DNA from 2 places in the Peribacillus sp. QJM3NY_7 genome. Region 2 is predicted to be linked to the other one. Evidence: riboswitches for the same ligand, from Rfam matches in the RefSeq annotation. Region 2 holds a riboswitch; the other holds the start of a gene.

Region 1 (7,948 bases), 2.0 Mb from region 2:
CTTATCAGGACCTTAAATCAAAAAACCTGGATCTGAAATTAGCGAATGTCGCCCAAAAATGCGGAGAGATACTTTCAAAAAAGATCGGGTTTCTCGGAGAGTTTTCCATTGATATAGGGGAAGACGAATCGGGCTCGCTTTTCATATACGAAGTGAACTCAAAGCCGATGCAATTCGATGAAGAAGAAATTGAAACAAACAGGCTTTTGCATTTAAAAAATCTTTTCATTGAATTAACTTTTCCCAACCTGAAAAGAAAATAACACCTCCAGCTGCCGTTTTCCATTATAATCGAATGAGAAACAGTATATATGGAGGTAATACATATGATCACTCATTTTCAATGGGAGCCATTGCATAAGAATCTGCCAGGATGGAAAATTTCCTTTTATTTCAACAAGCAGGCAGTCAAAGCCTTGTATCATAAAGATGGATCCATCGAGTGGACAGCCAATCCGCCTTCCGAAACAGATGAAACCAAACTCAAAAGCATGATACATGATTTAATGATCTTCCATGTTTATGAATGAAACCCCTTTACATTCATGAAATCGCTAAACAGAATAAAAAAAACTCCTTTGCCTAAACTAAAGAAAAGGCTAGGAGGGATTTCTATTGGATAAAGAAAAAATGACATTTTTGAAGGATACCGAATATGATGGCAAGGACTCCGTTTACCTGGATATCGACCGTATCATCAATGAAGGAATGGCGGGCGGAAATGTGTATGAAGTCGCTAACCTTCAGAACATTGAAGAAGCACATGATTTTTATGATGAAACAGATCCCAATGTCAATAAATGAATAATGTGGGCTCTCTTATGGAGAGCTCTCTTTTATTTCAGTCAGACCGTTAAACGGATAGCAATCAAATAGTCCCATTCTCCCTCGCACTTAAAATATTTTCGTTTAATATCGATGTAATGATATGCTCTGAATCCCATTCATGCCCAGATATCTCGATAAGGGGATAGCGATTCGGTAAAACAACCTGCTGGATTTCATGAACGGTCAGCCCTTGAGAATGCAAGCGTAAAATTTCCCCTTGGAGATTTTCCAGATAATCCAGTTTTTTTCGAAACATCTCCTTCCCATCAGGGACATGCCCAGCATGACAGCAAAACACTTCCCCGAAGTCATATTGAAGCAATCTTTTTATGGAATCGATGATCACCGGGACGGACTCTTCCCGTAAGACAAGTTTTGTTTTTGGGGTTACGAAAAGGTCTCCTGAAAAGAGCACGCCATTATTGTGATTCAAATACACCATATGGTCCTTTGCATGACCTGGGGTAAAAATCGGCTCCCACGTTTGGGTACGGGAATGAATGGCCTTCCCCAGAGGCTCAGCTTTAAAGGCGTCTCTCTTTCCCCAGAAATTTTTGCGATATTCAGGATATTCAGCATCCTTTGAACAAACCTCAACCGACATCGGGTTAATGAAAAGAGGGACCTTTTTATGTTCCTGTATCCAGGCAGCGCCCCCCGTATGGTCTTCATGATAGTGAGTCAGGGCCACTGAGTCGAAGTCTGCGGATTCATAGAATGGGATGAGCTCTTCCAATAAAATCTGTGCGCCAGTATCTATCAATAAGCCATCCGTTAAAAAGACATACACACTCATCCCCGCCTTGTTCCCGCCAGGAGTCCCATGCACGCAAACCACATCATTTATCGTCTTGATCTCTATCATTCGGTTTCCTCCCCATCATTGTATAAATATAGTTTCATCTTCCTTTTTTTAACTTTACTATAATAAATGTAGTACCACTTTACCTTTTTGACAAGGAAATATTGGAATAATTAACATTGATGAAAATGCTGGATTATTGCATAATAGCCCATTTTCCATGAATCGTTTTGACGGACTGTACCAGATTTAATGACAAAAAAATCAAAGAAACGATTGACATTGCCGGATTTTACAAATAATATAGATTATATTATAAAACTTGAAATATTCTAAAATAATAATTTACTTATCAAGAGTGACGGAGGGATCAGGCCCTGTGATGTCCGGCAACCGCCCTTAGGGAACGGTGCCAATTCCTGCAGAATGATTGCATTCTGAAAGATAAGCCGAGATATGATTTCGCTGCCTCTTTCTGAATGATAGAGGCAGCTTTTTTAATGTGTAAGGGGGAAAGCTCATGATTGAAATCCGTTCAGTCCGAAAGGAATACGTCTCGAAGAAAAACCGAGTTATCGGAGTGGATAACGTATCTTTAACCATTCAAACTGGTGAAATATATGGAATTGTCGGCTACAGCGGAGCTGGAAAAAGCTCATTACTCCGCTGCTTGAATTTGCTTGAACGTCCGACAGGTGGAAATATCATTATCGACGGCATTGATTTAACCTCTTTATCTAGCAAAGAGCTTCGTAAACAACGCCAAAAAATCGGAATGATATTCCAGCACTTTTCCCTGGTCAGTTCAAAAACCGTTTATGAAAATGTCGCTTTCGCCTTAAGGGCCGCGCATCGATCGAAGGACGCGACTAAGTTACGTGTATTGGAATTGTTGGAAATAGTAGGGCTCAGCGATAAGAAAAATGTCTATCCTGCACAGCTTAGCGGTGGACAGAAGCAACGGGTCGGCATCGCTCGTGCGTTAGCAAATGAACCCACTGTACTATTATGTGATGAAGCGACTTCTGCCCTTGATCCAACAACTACAAAAGCGATTTTACAGTTATTGAAAAAGATAAGCAGTGAGCTTGGTATCACCATCGTGTTGATTACACATGAAATGGAAGTGGTCAAAGAACTATGCCACCGAGTCGCCGTGATGCAGGATGGCCGGGTAATTGAAGAAGGACCCGTTTATGAAATATTTTCACAGCCCAAACAGGAGTTAACGAAGCAATTCATTAGCAGTGTACTGGATTTCGAACTCCCTTCGCACTTGATTGAAGAAAGTGAAGGTACGATTATTAAGATCCAATTCGAAGGGCAAACCGCCGGTGAATCGATTCTTTCGGATACTCTCCAATCCCATGCAGTAAACGGAAATATTTTACACGGTAAAATTGAGTATATCCAGGATGTTCCTTTAGGCATTTTAATCATCGAGTTAATTGGCGATGCCGTCCAAATTCATTCGGCATTGGAATATATAAAAAATCGTTCCAGTTCTGTGGAGGTGTTAAAACATGTCACTGCTTAATCCCATCGTCAATATTTTACCTGATCTTAATAAAGCCTTTCTTGAAACGATTTATATGGTCGGCGTTTCTCTTGCAGTAGCCCTGCTGATCGGTTTACCGCTTGGAGTATTGCTATTTACAACAACCAGGAATTTATTTTTTGAAAATGGCATCGTGAATCGATCTCTCGGTTTCGCAGTCAATATTGTCCGTTCAATCCCGTTCATCATTCTCTTGGTCGCCCTCCTTCCTTTAACGGACCTACTTACAGGATCGACGATAGGGCCAAGAGCAGCTTCTGTTTCCCTGTCCGTATCCGCAATACCTTTTTTTGCAAGGATTGTTGAAACGGCATTACGTGAAATAGACAGAGGAGTGATTGAAGCTGCAATTGCCGTAGGTGCCACTCCATGGATGATCATTAAGGATGTACTTCTTCCAGAGGCAAAACCGGGAATCATTCAAGGACTGACATTAACGACCATATCGCTAATCGGTTACTCAGCAATGGCTGGGACAATCGGCGGTGGCGGAATTGGCGACCTGGCCATCCGGTACGGATATTACCGATATGACAACACAGTCATGATCACGACGATCGTCGTGCTGATCTGCCTTGTGCAACTCATTCAAATGGTTGGTGACAAAGTTTCATACATAGTTAACAAGCGATAGGTTCAATCACTTTTTTTAATGACTCAATACATTTCATTACTCAGGAGGAATTTCAAATGAAGAAAATAGCTTCGTTATTATCAGTCTGTGCACTTGCACTCGGCTTGGCAGCTTGCGGGAGCGATGATGCATCCCCAAATACAGAAGACAAAAAAGAATTGAAGATCGGGGCGACTACCGGGCCGTACGCCGATATGGTTAAGGAGGCCATCAAACCAGGTCTGGAAGATCTCGGATACAAAATAGAGATCGTCGAATTCACCGACTATATCCAGCCGAATAAGTCGCTTGGCAACAACTCGATCGACGCCAACCTTTTCCAGCATAAAGTGTACATGGATAACTTCGCTAAAGAAAATGATTTAAAGCTTTCCGACCTTATCATAGTTCCAACAGCGCCAATGGGCATATATTCTAATAAGTATAATTCATTGAAAGAAGTGAAAGACGGTACATCCCTTGCAGTGCCCAATGATCCGGTTAACCTGGCACGTGCACTAAAAGTGCTGGTGGATGAAGGGTTGATTGAAGTCGATCCAAATGTCGACCCTTTAAAAGTATCTGAAAAGGATGTAACGAAAAATCCAAAAAACATCCAGCTAAAACCATTGGAATCCGCTCAGTTGCCCCGCGCAACAGACAGCGTCAACCTATCGGCGGTCCCTGGCAACTTTGCTCTTGCAGCGAAAATGGACCTCAAGGATGCCCTAGTCTTAGAAAACATGCCGGATATGTATCGAAACGTTGTTGCAGTGAATACAAAAGATGTAGACGCTCAATTTGCCAAGGATATTAAATCAGTAGTGGAATCCGACCAGTTTGAAAAAGTGATCGATGACAAATTTGCCGGATTCGGAAAACCAGACTGGATGAATTGATCAAATAATCAAGGCCTGCTTCCCCTTTACCGGGAACAGGCCTTTCATTAAGGAGAGAAAATATGAATACCATACTGGAGGTCCGCAGCGGCCCCGCTTATTACGCCTGTAAAGCAAATGTCCTTGAAAACCTGGAAGTGAAACTGAGTAGAGGGAACATTCGTAAAGTGCTCGTTATTCATGGACAAAAATCCTGGGAAGTTACTGAACCCTTCTTCCTTCCTTAGAAAATATTGAGACGATCTTTTTCACATACGGCGGGGAATGCAGTGACCCGGAAATTGAACGCGTCAAGAAGGCAGCTCTTGAACATGGTGCAGATGCCTTAATTGGCATTGGCGGCGGTAAATTGCTCGACCTCACCAAATCGGCCGGAATCTCGCTTCAAAAGGAAATCATCCTCATTCCAACCTTGGCTTCCACCTGCGCTGCCTGGACACCGTTGAGTGTCATTTATGATGATAATGGTTCATATGTCCGTTATGATATTCATGAAAAAAGCACTTAGATGTTATGATCGAACCATGAATTCTTCTTAATTCGCCGATTAACTATTTACGTGCTGGAATCGGCGATACATTGGCGAAATGGTACGAGGGCAATGCACTGGCCGAAAAGCTTGCCACCAAGTCCGTTTGTATTGAATTGGCCCATCTGGCCGCAAGGCAATGCCAGGAAGTTTTATTGACATATGGCGAGGAAGCCTTAGCTGATTTGGAAAAAGGGTAATGGACAGATGCGCTGCAGCGTGTAATTGAAACGAACATCATCACAAGTGGTCTTGTTGGTGGATTTGGCGGCCAGTACTTGTGCGTTGCCGGTGCCCACTCCATTCATAATGGCATGACTTCCATCACCCAAGCGCATCATTTACTTCACGGGGAAAAAGTGGCATATGGCATTTTAGTCCAGCTTGTGCTAGAAGGGAAATTCTCGGAAATCAAACAATTGCTGCCCATCTACCGGGTGCTTAAATTGCCGATGACATTGCTTGATATTGGCCTGACTGTTGAACATAAGGCGGAACTTCAACAGATTGCAGCCCACTCTGTCAAAGAAGGTGAAGACATCCATCTTCTTTTCCCTGATATCAACAAGGAAAAAGTGACAGCCGCCATGGAAAACCTTGAAATCCTTACAAACCATGCAAGCCCTTCCTAAAAAAGCGATGGGGTTTTGACCCCATCGTTTTTTTTGATTCCTCATTGTATAAAATCATCCTTTCCACCAAGCATACATAATGTTCCATTAATACTTCAGTATAATAAAAGAAGGTCTCAACCTATTGTCTGTTTCCATAATCCAAGAAGATCACTTTCATGTTGTCTGTGCATGCCTGCTTTTCTATCGGCGGATTCCGGACGGCCCTTTTCCCAATTCCATATATCTTCGAGAGTATCTGATAGGGGACGGAATGTTAGTCCATTATTGATTGCTTTATCGTTGTCGACAGCCAAAAACCCATTCAAAGGTTCCTTACCTCCTGGTAAAGGGAATTCTTCCGGTATCCATAAAGGCATTTCTCCCCACGGCTCTACTTTATTGTCATTTAAAAATTTTTCAGAGACCCATGTAAAGGCAGCATTACTTCTTGTTACCTTTTTGCAGCCTTCTAGTATTTGCCCCATATTCAGTGTGTATTCTGGCCCAACGGCATTATACGTACCTGTCACGCCTTTTTCCATCATTTGGATGATCCATTGAGCCAAGTCCCTTGCATCGATAATTTGGATTGGACGTCCAGGGCGTCCAGGCGCTAAAACTTCTCCCCCTTCCGCTATTCTTTTAAGCCAGTACGGCATTCGGTCAGTGTAATCATATGGACCTACTATTTGCCCGGCACGAATTGACAAAACTTTCCCCGGCATTTCTTTTTCAGCTGCTTTTTCGCTTAATGATTTTAACGGTCCATAATATTCACCGTATATCGGTCCAGCCGTTCCGCGGGTTATTTCTTCTGCTTTATCATCATTTAGTGCATGAACCTCTCCATTTTCATCAATACCTGGTTCGGTTGGATCACTATAAACCGAGATGCTTGAAATATATGTATAATGTTTAACTTGATTAAGCAACCGGCAAGATTTCGATACAGTTCGAGGGATAAAGCCTGATGTATCAATTACTGCATCCCACTGTCTCCCTTTCAGCATTTCAAGATCCCCGTCGCGGTCCCCTTTTAACTGTTCTATTTCGGGGAAAACATAAGGATCATTTCCACGATTAAAAAGGGTGACTTCATTCCCCTTCTCTATTGCAGCTTTTGCTATATATCGGCCTAAAAACCGTGTACCACCCAATATTAAAATGTTCATGGATCTCCTCCTCTTAAACGATATTCCATAAAGCATACGCAATACCCTTTCCTGAAATTAATAATACTTGCAACTTTTCTTTGGTTTTCCCTTCTCGGAAAAACTAAAGATATCCTAATCTTTTGAACTTTATTCTTTTTCGCTATAATGATATGGAAAGGGAGAAAGAAGGTGGAACCGATGCTTGAAAATCTTAAACAAAAATTCCCGAACGCTCTTACCAATAAAAAGGATACTGATGATATTTCTAATTATGTTTGGTTCGAAGACTTCAGAAGTATACTTGGTATTCCCCGTTCAGAAATCACAGCAGAAGAAATCCGTTTATTGGAACTGCTTTTTGTTCCTTCCATAAACCCAAATAACCTCAATGCACATCCAGGCTCATCATGGAAAAGTTTTTTATCCGAACCGAATGCACCATTGCCTTTAACGAGCTGGGAGAATGTTCGATTCCTTCATTTCAGGTTGACTCATGCAGATTTTTCCAACTCCGATTTTGAAGGGGCCTTCCTCGCTTTCGTTCCATCTGACGCAGCTATTATTTGGGAAAATGAAACGGCAGGCGTCTTAATTGAACCGGACAAGGATGAACCATTATCAAATAAAGAACTGATCGCCATTACTTCCACACTTGAAAGTGACTTTTATGTAAAGACCCGTATGTTCAGCGGGCGATTTCACCCTGTAGATCAAGACCTTCGCCATCACTGGACTCAGGAGAAAAAGTGTTTTGAAGTGGCACAGGTGCATCTGCCGGATATAAAAGTGAGTGATTTGGCAGACATCATCCCATACTCATTAATAAATGATCCATCCTTTAAGAATGCAAATTGGTTTATCAATGAAATTCTTGGGAAGACCAAGCAGGATACTGAGCTTATCAAAACGGTTAAAACGTATATCGAATGTAACTCCAATGCCACATATGCC
Region 2 (7,948 bases):
GAAAAAAAAGAAACAAGCGTAAACAGGAAGCTGAGCGGAAGACGGATGATGTCGCTCGGCTTTCTGCTTGTTTTTGCAAGGAATCAGGCTTCTAATAAGATGAAAAGGTCTTGATAAAGAGGGAAGGAAAGTACAAATAGGTGAGTCGATCACGATGCAAGAAACTGAATGGAATTACAGGAAATTAGTGGATATTAACGAAAGCAAAAAAAATTCGCTCCCTAAAGAGCGACAATGAGGAATTCAATCGTGAAAATCAACATATAGGCGAACGGTTGTAGTTTTCGACTATATATTGTGTTCATATTCTACCATATTTAATTCTGAAATAGCAACTAAATTACTGAAACTAACCTATGAATTTTTCTGGAAATCAATGATATTTAGCCCATTAACGCCGCATATGGCTTTTTCATTTCATATACATATAAAAAGGTACTGAATAAAATGGACTTTTAGTATAATTTATACATATAGGACGATATAAATTTAATATGAATGGAAGATGCAAAATGGAAAATGGGAAAATCAAATCACTACATGCGGGGAAGCCGAAACATGAAATTTTTTCGAATATTGATATCTTTTCAGCCATGGATAAACAAGCACAGGATAATTTGAAAGTGACTAAAGCTGGCATAATCGGTGATGGTGTCGGTAATGTAAAGTTCCATGGAGGTCCTGATCGGGCTTTGTGCTTTTACCCATTTGAGCATTATTCATTATGGAATGAAAAATTCTCTAAAGAGCTGGATATCCCTGCATTCGGTGAAAATTTAACTATAGCGGGGATGAAGGAAGAAACAACATATATCGGCGATATTTATCAAATAGGCGATGTGATTGTTCAAATTAACCAAGGGAGGATACCTTGTTCGACCATTTCCCTCTTCAATCAAGAACCTAAGTTTTTGGAACACGTGCTGAAAACGAGTTTCACTGGTTATTTTGCAAGAGTACTTCAAGAAGGAACGATAAATAAACAAAACGAGATTGTGCTGATAGATCGTCTACAAGAAAAAATTTCTGTCCATTACGCAGCAGAGGTCATCCTTCATAAACGGGATGGGCTTGAAGGTGCTAAGGCTATACTTACACTAGACTCGTTAGCGGAAGACTGGAAACAAAGGATCTTGAAGAGGGTTCAAGCAGCAAAAGATTGAATGATTTTTGCAAAAGTGAAAAAAATGTCGATCAGGTATTGAAATTGACAGACTATTAATGTAAATTAAATATAATCAAATTTTGAAATCTTATGAAAATTATATAAATGGATCTTATCGAGAGAGGTGGAGGGACTGGCCCGAAGAAACCTCAGCAACCAGCTTAGGCAAAGGTGCTAAATCCAGCAAGCAGAGCTTGATAGATGAGGAGAATGTTTCAAAAAACCTTCTTCTTTGAGAAGGTTTTTTTTCTTTTCTCTCATACTCTATAGAAAACGACAAAAACAGGATTGTTTTTGGGAGAGGGTGTAATAATGAATTTTCGTAAAGAAGTGAAAGAAAGAATGCTGGTTGGGGAAGGGGCAATGGGGACCTTGCTTTACTCTTATGGCATCGATCAATGTTATGAGGAATTAAACTGCACGAACCCAGATAAAATAGAGTACATCCACAGAGCCTATCTGGAAGCTGGTGCAGATATCCTTCAATCGAATACTTACGGGGCCAACTTCAACAAATTGAAACGGCATGGACTTGAAGGTGAAGTGAGCAGAATCAATCGTCAGGGAGTCATTCTTGCTAAAAAAGCAGCAAAAGGAAAGGCATATGTCTTCGGTACCATAGGGGCACAGCGGGGGATCAGGAAATCGGATTTAAGCATGGAAGAGATAAAGCGAGGTTTTCGTGAACAGCTATACAGTTTGTTGATGGAAAACCCTGATGGGATCCTCCTGGAAACATTTTATGACCTGGAAGAACTGGAGACCGTGCTGAAAATCGTTAAATTTGAATCTGGACTCCCGATCATCGCAAATGTTTCGATGCATGAACTGGGTAATCTTCAAAATGGAATCCATTTAAATGATGCCTTTCAAAAACTTGAGCAATTGGGTGCCGATGTGGTTGGGGTGAATTGCCGCCTTGGACCACATCATATGATTCGGGCCTTGGAAGAAGTGAGTTTGCCAAAGCAAGCATCGATTGCCATTTACCCTAACGCCAGCCTGCCGGATTATGTCGATGGGAGGCTCGTTTATAAAGCTGTCCCGGAATATTTCGGTTCTAGTGCCCTGGAACTTCGTGAGCAAGGCGCCGCGATCATAGGAGGGTGCTGTGGAACGACTCCACTGCATATTCAAGCTGTAAAGCATGCAATTGGAAGTTTGGCTCCCGTGAAAGAGAAATTTACGAAATCCCGTGAAATAGAAGTAATTGAAGTGAACGATAGAGAATTGGAACTTCCCCTTTACGAAAAAGCCAAAACGGAACGGACGATTCTTGTTGAGCTTGATCCACCGAAAAAGCTAGGGATAGAGAGCTTCATGAGTGGTGCTGAAGTTTTGAAAAAAGCAGGGGTCGATTCCATAACATTAGCGGATAATTCACTTGCCTCACCGAGGATATCGAATGATGCACTGGCTAATTTACTGAAGAACCAATTGAATATAAAACCGATGGTGCATATAACATGCCGTGATCGAAATTTGATTGGCCTGCAGTCACATTTAATGGGTCTGCAGACGGTGGGGCTGAACGAATTATTGATCATCACCGGAGACCCTTCAAAAATTGGGGACTTCCCGGGTGCCACTTCGGTTTATGATTTATCTTCCTTTGACCTGATAAGCATGGTCAAACAATTTAATGAAGGTCTTTCCTATTCCGGTCAAAGTTTGGGTCAACGGGCAAATTTTAAAATTGCGGCAGCTTTTAATCCCAATGTGAAATATCTGGATAAAGCCGTACTTAGAATGGAAAAGAAGATTGCCTGCGGTGCTCAATCCTTTTTGACACAGCCAATTTATTCCGTGGAGCAAATCGAAGAAGTATATGAAGCGACAAAACATCTGGAAACCCCGATTTTCATCGGTATCATGCCGTTGACAAGCACCCGGAACGCCGAATTCATCCATAATGAAATCCCAGGCATCAAATTGCCTGATAATGTTAGAAGGGCCATGGCTCTAGCGGGGGATGACCCTGTAAAGTCAAGGATTGAAGGGGTGAATATCGCGCGGGAACTGGTGGACGCGGCTAGGGAAAAATTCAAGGGCATATATTTAATCACTCCATTCCTTCGCTATGAAATGACGGCGGAACTTACGAAATATATTAGAAAAGTCGATAGTAAACAGACATCAGAGGTGGAAAGTACATGAATAAAAAAGCGATACAAGATCAGTTGAATTCTAAGATTCTCCTACTTGATGGGGCGATGGGAACGATGCTTCAAGCGGAGGATTTGACAGCAGACGATTTTGGTGGGGAACAATTCGAGGGCTGCAATGAATATTTATCACTGACGCAACCGGAAATCATCCAATCCATTCATGAAAAATATTTAGCAGCGGGCGCAGATATCATAGAAACAAATACCTTTGGAGCGACCAGCATCGTCCTTGAGGAATACCAAATAAGTACGATTGCCTACAAGCTAAATAAAATTTCAGCTGAGCTTGCCGTTAAAGCTTGTGAAAAATATTCCAATGATGAATGGCCAAGATATGTAGCTGGATCGATGGGCCCCACTACAAAAACGCTTTCCGTAACGGGCGGAACGACTTTTGATGTTTTAACAGATTCTTATGAAGAGCAGGCACTGGGTCTCTTGGATGGCGGGGTAGACTTGCTGTTGGTGGAAACCTGTCAGGATATGCTTAATGTCAAGGCTGCCTTTTCTGGAATCAAAGCAGCATTCGCTAAAACGGGAAAAGATGTGCCTGTCATCATATCAGGAACAATCGAACCGATGGGCACGACACTTGCAGGCCAGTCCATAGAAGCTTTTTATTTATCGGTTGAACATATGAAACCCGTAGCTGTCGGCCTTAATTGTGCAACAGGGCCGGAATTCATGATAGACCATATCAGGACACTTGCAGATATATCAAATAGCGCCATCAGCTGTTATCCGAATGCCGGGCTACCTGATGAAGAAGGCCACTATCATGAATCACCTACATCCCTGGCAGAGAAAATGAAGCAATTTGCCGAAAAGGGATGGGTCAATATTATTGGCGGATGTTGTGGCACGACACCAGAACATATTAAAGAACTTTCCAGGGTACTCGAAGGCATGAAGCCCCGTACAATTATGGAAGCTGCCCATGGTCATGCCGTATCAGGGATAGAGCCGCTAATTTATGATGATTCAATGCGTCCTTTATTCGTAGGGGAGAGAACGAATGTTATCGGTTCCCGAAAATTCAAGGAGCTGATACGTGGAAAGCATTACGAGCCAGCTGCCGAAATTGCACGTAACCAGGTAAAGAAAGGCGCCCATGTCATTGATATCTGTCTTGCCGATCCTGATGGGGATGAGCTTGGCGACATGAAGGAATTTGTAGAAGAGGTCGTCAAAAAAGTGAAAGTCCCATTGGTCATCGACACTACGGATGAAGTCGTACTTGAACAAGCATTAAAACATTCACAAGGAAAATCGATCATAAATTCCATAAACCTTGAAGATGGTGAAGAGCGCTTTGAAAAAATAGTACCCTTAGTCCATCAATATGGTGCTGCCGTTGTCGTGGGAACCATTGATGAAATTGGGATGGCTGTTGATGCTGAACGGAAATTGGAAGTGGCTACGCGGTCTGTGGATTTGCTCGTCAATAAGTACGGTCTAAACAAAAATGACATCATTTTTGATCCGCTGGTATTTCCTGTAGGCACTGGGGATGAACAATATATTGGATCTGCATTGGAGACGGTGAATGGAATAAAGGCGATTAAAGAAAAGTTTCCGGAATGCCTGACGATACTTGGAATTTCCAACGTTTCTTTCGGTCTGCCGGAGAGGGGAAGGGAAATATTAAATGCCGTTTTCCTTTACCATTGTACAAAAGCGGGTCTCGATTATGCTATCGTGAATACAGAAAAACTTGAACGTTTCGCCTTGATATCGGATGAGGAAGTGAAATTGGCGGAGGCACTCCTGTTTGAGACATCAACTGAAACTTTAGCGATTTTTACCGAATTTTATCGTGGAAAAAAAGCGGAGAAGAAGGATGATGGTGTGATCCTGCCATTGGACGAACGTCTTGGTAACTATATTATCGAAGGAACGAAAGAAGGATTGATTGATGATTTAAATGAAGCGATAGAGCGCGGTGATACCCCATTGGAAATCATCAATGGCCCATTGATGGATGGGATGAGTGAAGTGGGGCGGCTGTTCAATGACAACCAACTTATTGTCGCAGAGGTGCTTCAGAGTGCTGAAGCGATGAAGGCGGCTGTAGCTCACCTTGAACCACTTATGGAAAACGCTGAAGATAGTGCTAAGAAAGGGAAAATCCTGTTGGCGACCGTCAAGGGAGATGTGCATGATATCGGGAAAAATCTAGTGGATATCATCCTTTCCAATAACGGCTATGAAGTCATTGATTTGGGAATAAAGGTCGCACCGCAACAAATCATTGAAGAGGTTCGAAAACATGAGCCAACCATCATTGGCCTATCTGGGTTACTTGTCAAATCTGCACAGCAAATGGTTTTAACCGCACAGGATTTAAGGCAAGCGGGAATAGATACCCCAATTTTAGTTGGAGGGGCAGCATTATCCCGTAAATTCACCGATTTTAAAATTTCACCTGAATATGAAGGGCCGGTTTTATATTCCAAAGATGCGATGGATGGTTTGGCGGTAACGAATATTTTACATGACGCCGACAAAAAAGTGGTGTACTTGGAAGAGTTGGTCGAGAAACGAGAAAGATCGAAAGCGAATGCCGCCATTGCTGCCACATTGGAAAAACCTGTTCGTAAGCAGTCCACAGCGGCTCCTTTAAGCGATGTTCCTGTTCAAACACCGCGTGACATCAAACGACACGTCCTGAAAAACTATCCATTGGATGTCGTCCAGCCATATATAAATAGGCAAATGCTGATTGGTCATCATTTGGGGTTAAAAGGCAAAGTTACCGAATTGCTTAAGCAAGGGAATGAAAAAGCAGTGCAGCTCAATGATCTCGTAGACGAATTGATCGAATTCCTAAAGACGGAACCGGATTATGGTTTGCATGCAGTTTATCAATTTTTCCCTGCTCAAAGCGAAGGAGATAAGCTATTTATATACAACCCGGACAATCATCATGAGGTTTTGGAAACTTTCGAATTCCCCCGGCAAGATACGAATCCGCATCTTTGTTTAGCGGACTTCGCAAAACCGATTTCCTCCGGGCAAATGGATTATGTTGGTTTCTTCCTGGTCACTGCCGGAAAAGGAATCAGAAAATGGGCAGAAAAACTGAAACTTGAAGGTGATTTCTTGAAAAATCACGCCCTTCAATCACTTGCTCTTGAAACAGCTGAAGGGTTCGCGGAAAGAATCCATCAATTAATGCGGGATGATTTAGGTATAAGCGATCCGATTGATATGTCCATGAAAGAGCGGTTTGCAGCTAAGTACACCGGGCAAAGGTTTTCATTTGGTTATCCTGCTTGTCCTAATCTGGAAGACCAGGAGAAGCTATTCCGCCTGCTGCAACCTCAAGATATTGGCGTGGAATTGACTGAAGGATGCATGATGGAACCAGAGGCTTCCGTTTCAGCCATTGTTTTTGCACATCCTGAAGCTCGTTACTTTAATGTCGATCGATAACTTCATTTAATAAGGCAGCGGTATTTTTTACCGCTGCCTTATTGCGCATGAAACCCCTTAACTGGTACACCTTAATGGTCAAAAGGAAGGGGATGCAGCACCTATGAAGAAGATGCTAAAATTAATTCTTGTCATGGCGAGTTCTCTCATTATTATTTTGTCTGATGTGGATGTGCAAAACATTCAAGTACATGCAGTTATTCCCGAAGAGATGACACCGTTGCTAAAAAGTAAGGTGAATCAGAAAATCGCTTATTTGACCTTCGATGACGGACCATCCTTGAATACCATGGAGATTTTGAATATTTTGGATCGCTATCATGTTAAGGCCACATTTTTCGTTAAAGGTAACGAAGAACCATACGCAAAGAGATGTTATCAGGAAATGATATCCCGCGGTCATTCGATCGCCCTTCATTCTTATACACATGATTATTCCATCGTTTATCGGTCGACTGAGAGTTTCTTTCAAGATTTGAATAGACTTGAAACCATGCTGCAAGAGGAATATGGGATAAAAAGCCGTATTGTGCGCCTTCCTGGCGGCTCGAATAATCAGCTGCGGCATCAGGCGTCAACGAAACCAATCATCAATGGAATCCTTCAACAACTAAAGGAAAAAGGGTATATTTATTTTGATTGGTCCATTGACTCGACAGATGGCTTCAGTCCGTCAATAAGTGAACAACAAATCATTTCTGCTGTACAAAAAGGGACGAAAAATCAAAAGCATGTTAATATCTTATTGCATGATATCAATAGTATGAAAAATACAGTAAAAGCGTTGCCTGATATAATTGAATTCCTTAAAAAAGAAGGATATACCTTTGATACTATTGATGAGACTACGCCGAAAATGCAATTTAATTGATGAACACATTGTTTAACTATAGTAAATTAAGGTATAGGATATTGAGATTACAATGCGAAAGGATTTATCGTCTCTATGATGCCATCATTGTTTTTATCACATGGAACACCGCTATTAGCTTTGGAAAAGAATAGCTATACTCTTTTTTTGAAGGAGTATATGCAAACTATGAAGAAACCTGCTGCCATCGTTATTTTGTCAGCACATTGGGAAAATGAAGATCAAATGATTTCTGCAGTGGGGAAGCATGAAGTCATTTACGATTTTGCTGGATTTCCTGAAGAAATATTTCAGATAACATATCCTGCG

What was found. Region 2 has a riboswitch for S-adenosylmethionine ahead of AC0VX1_RS14920 (bifunctional homocysteine S-methyltransferase/methylenetetrahydrofolate reductase). Riboswitches for the same ligand answer to the same signal wherever they lie in the genome.
Region 1: linked by a shared signal. The riboswitch ahead of AC0VX1_RS05490 (methionine ABC transporter ATP-binding protein) and the one ahead of AC0VX1_RS14920 (bifunctional homocysteine S-methyltransferase/methylenetetrahydrofolate reductase) in region 2 are both predicted to bind S-adenosylmethionine.

Annotation. Positions count from the first base shown of each region.
Region 1 covers NZ_CM149663.1:1,151,993-1,159,940, reverse strand. The annotation lists gene AC0VX1_RS05510 (YheC/YheD family endospore coat-associated protein) at 1-263, shown strand, start outside; gene AC0VX1_RS05505 (YheE family protein) at 327-530, shown strand; gene AC0VX1_RS05500 (hypothetical protein) at 616-804, shown strand; gene AC0VX1_RS05495 (MBL fold metallo-hydrolase) at 869-1,693, opposite strand; SAM riboswitch class I at 1,977-2,081, shown strand; gene AC0VX1_RS05490 (methionine ABC transporter ATP-binding protein) at 2,151-3,167, shown strand; gene AC0VX1_RS05485 (methionine ABC transporter permease) at 3,154-3,822, shown strand; gene AC0VX1_RS05480 (MetQ/NlpA family ABC transporter substrate-binding protein) at 3,879-4,700, shown strand; gene AC0VX1_RS05475 (hypothetical protein) at 4,763-4,927, shown strand; gene AC0VX1_RS05470 (iron-containing alcohol dehydrogenase) at 4,933-5,208, shown strand; gene AC0VX1_RS05465 (hypothetical protein) at 5,280-5,429, shown strand; gene AC0VX1_RS05460 (hypothetical protein) at 5,508-5,861, shown strand; gene AC0VX1_RS05455 (NAD-dependent epimerase/dehydratase family protein) at 5,978-7,015, opposite strand; gene AC0VX1_RS05450 (PucR family transcriptional regulator) at 7,196-7,948, shown strand, end outside.
Region 2 covers NZ_CM149663.1:3,127,873-3,135,820, reverse strand. The annotation lists gene ku (non-homologous end joining protein Ku) at 1-22, shown strand, start outside; gene AC0VX1_RS14925 (MOSC domain-containing protein) at 513-1,163, shown strand; SAM riboswitch class I at 1,275-1,373, shown strand; gene AC0VX1_RS14920 (bifunctional homocysteine S-methyltransferase/methylenetetrahydrofolate reductase) at 1,478-3,322, shown strand; gene metH (methionine synthase) at 3,319-6,768, shown strand; gene AC0VX1_RS14910 (polysaccharide deacetylase family protein) at 6,872-7,639, shown strand; gene AC0VX1_RS14905 (dioxygenase family protein) at 7,715-7,948, shown strand, end outside.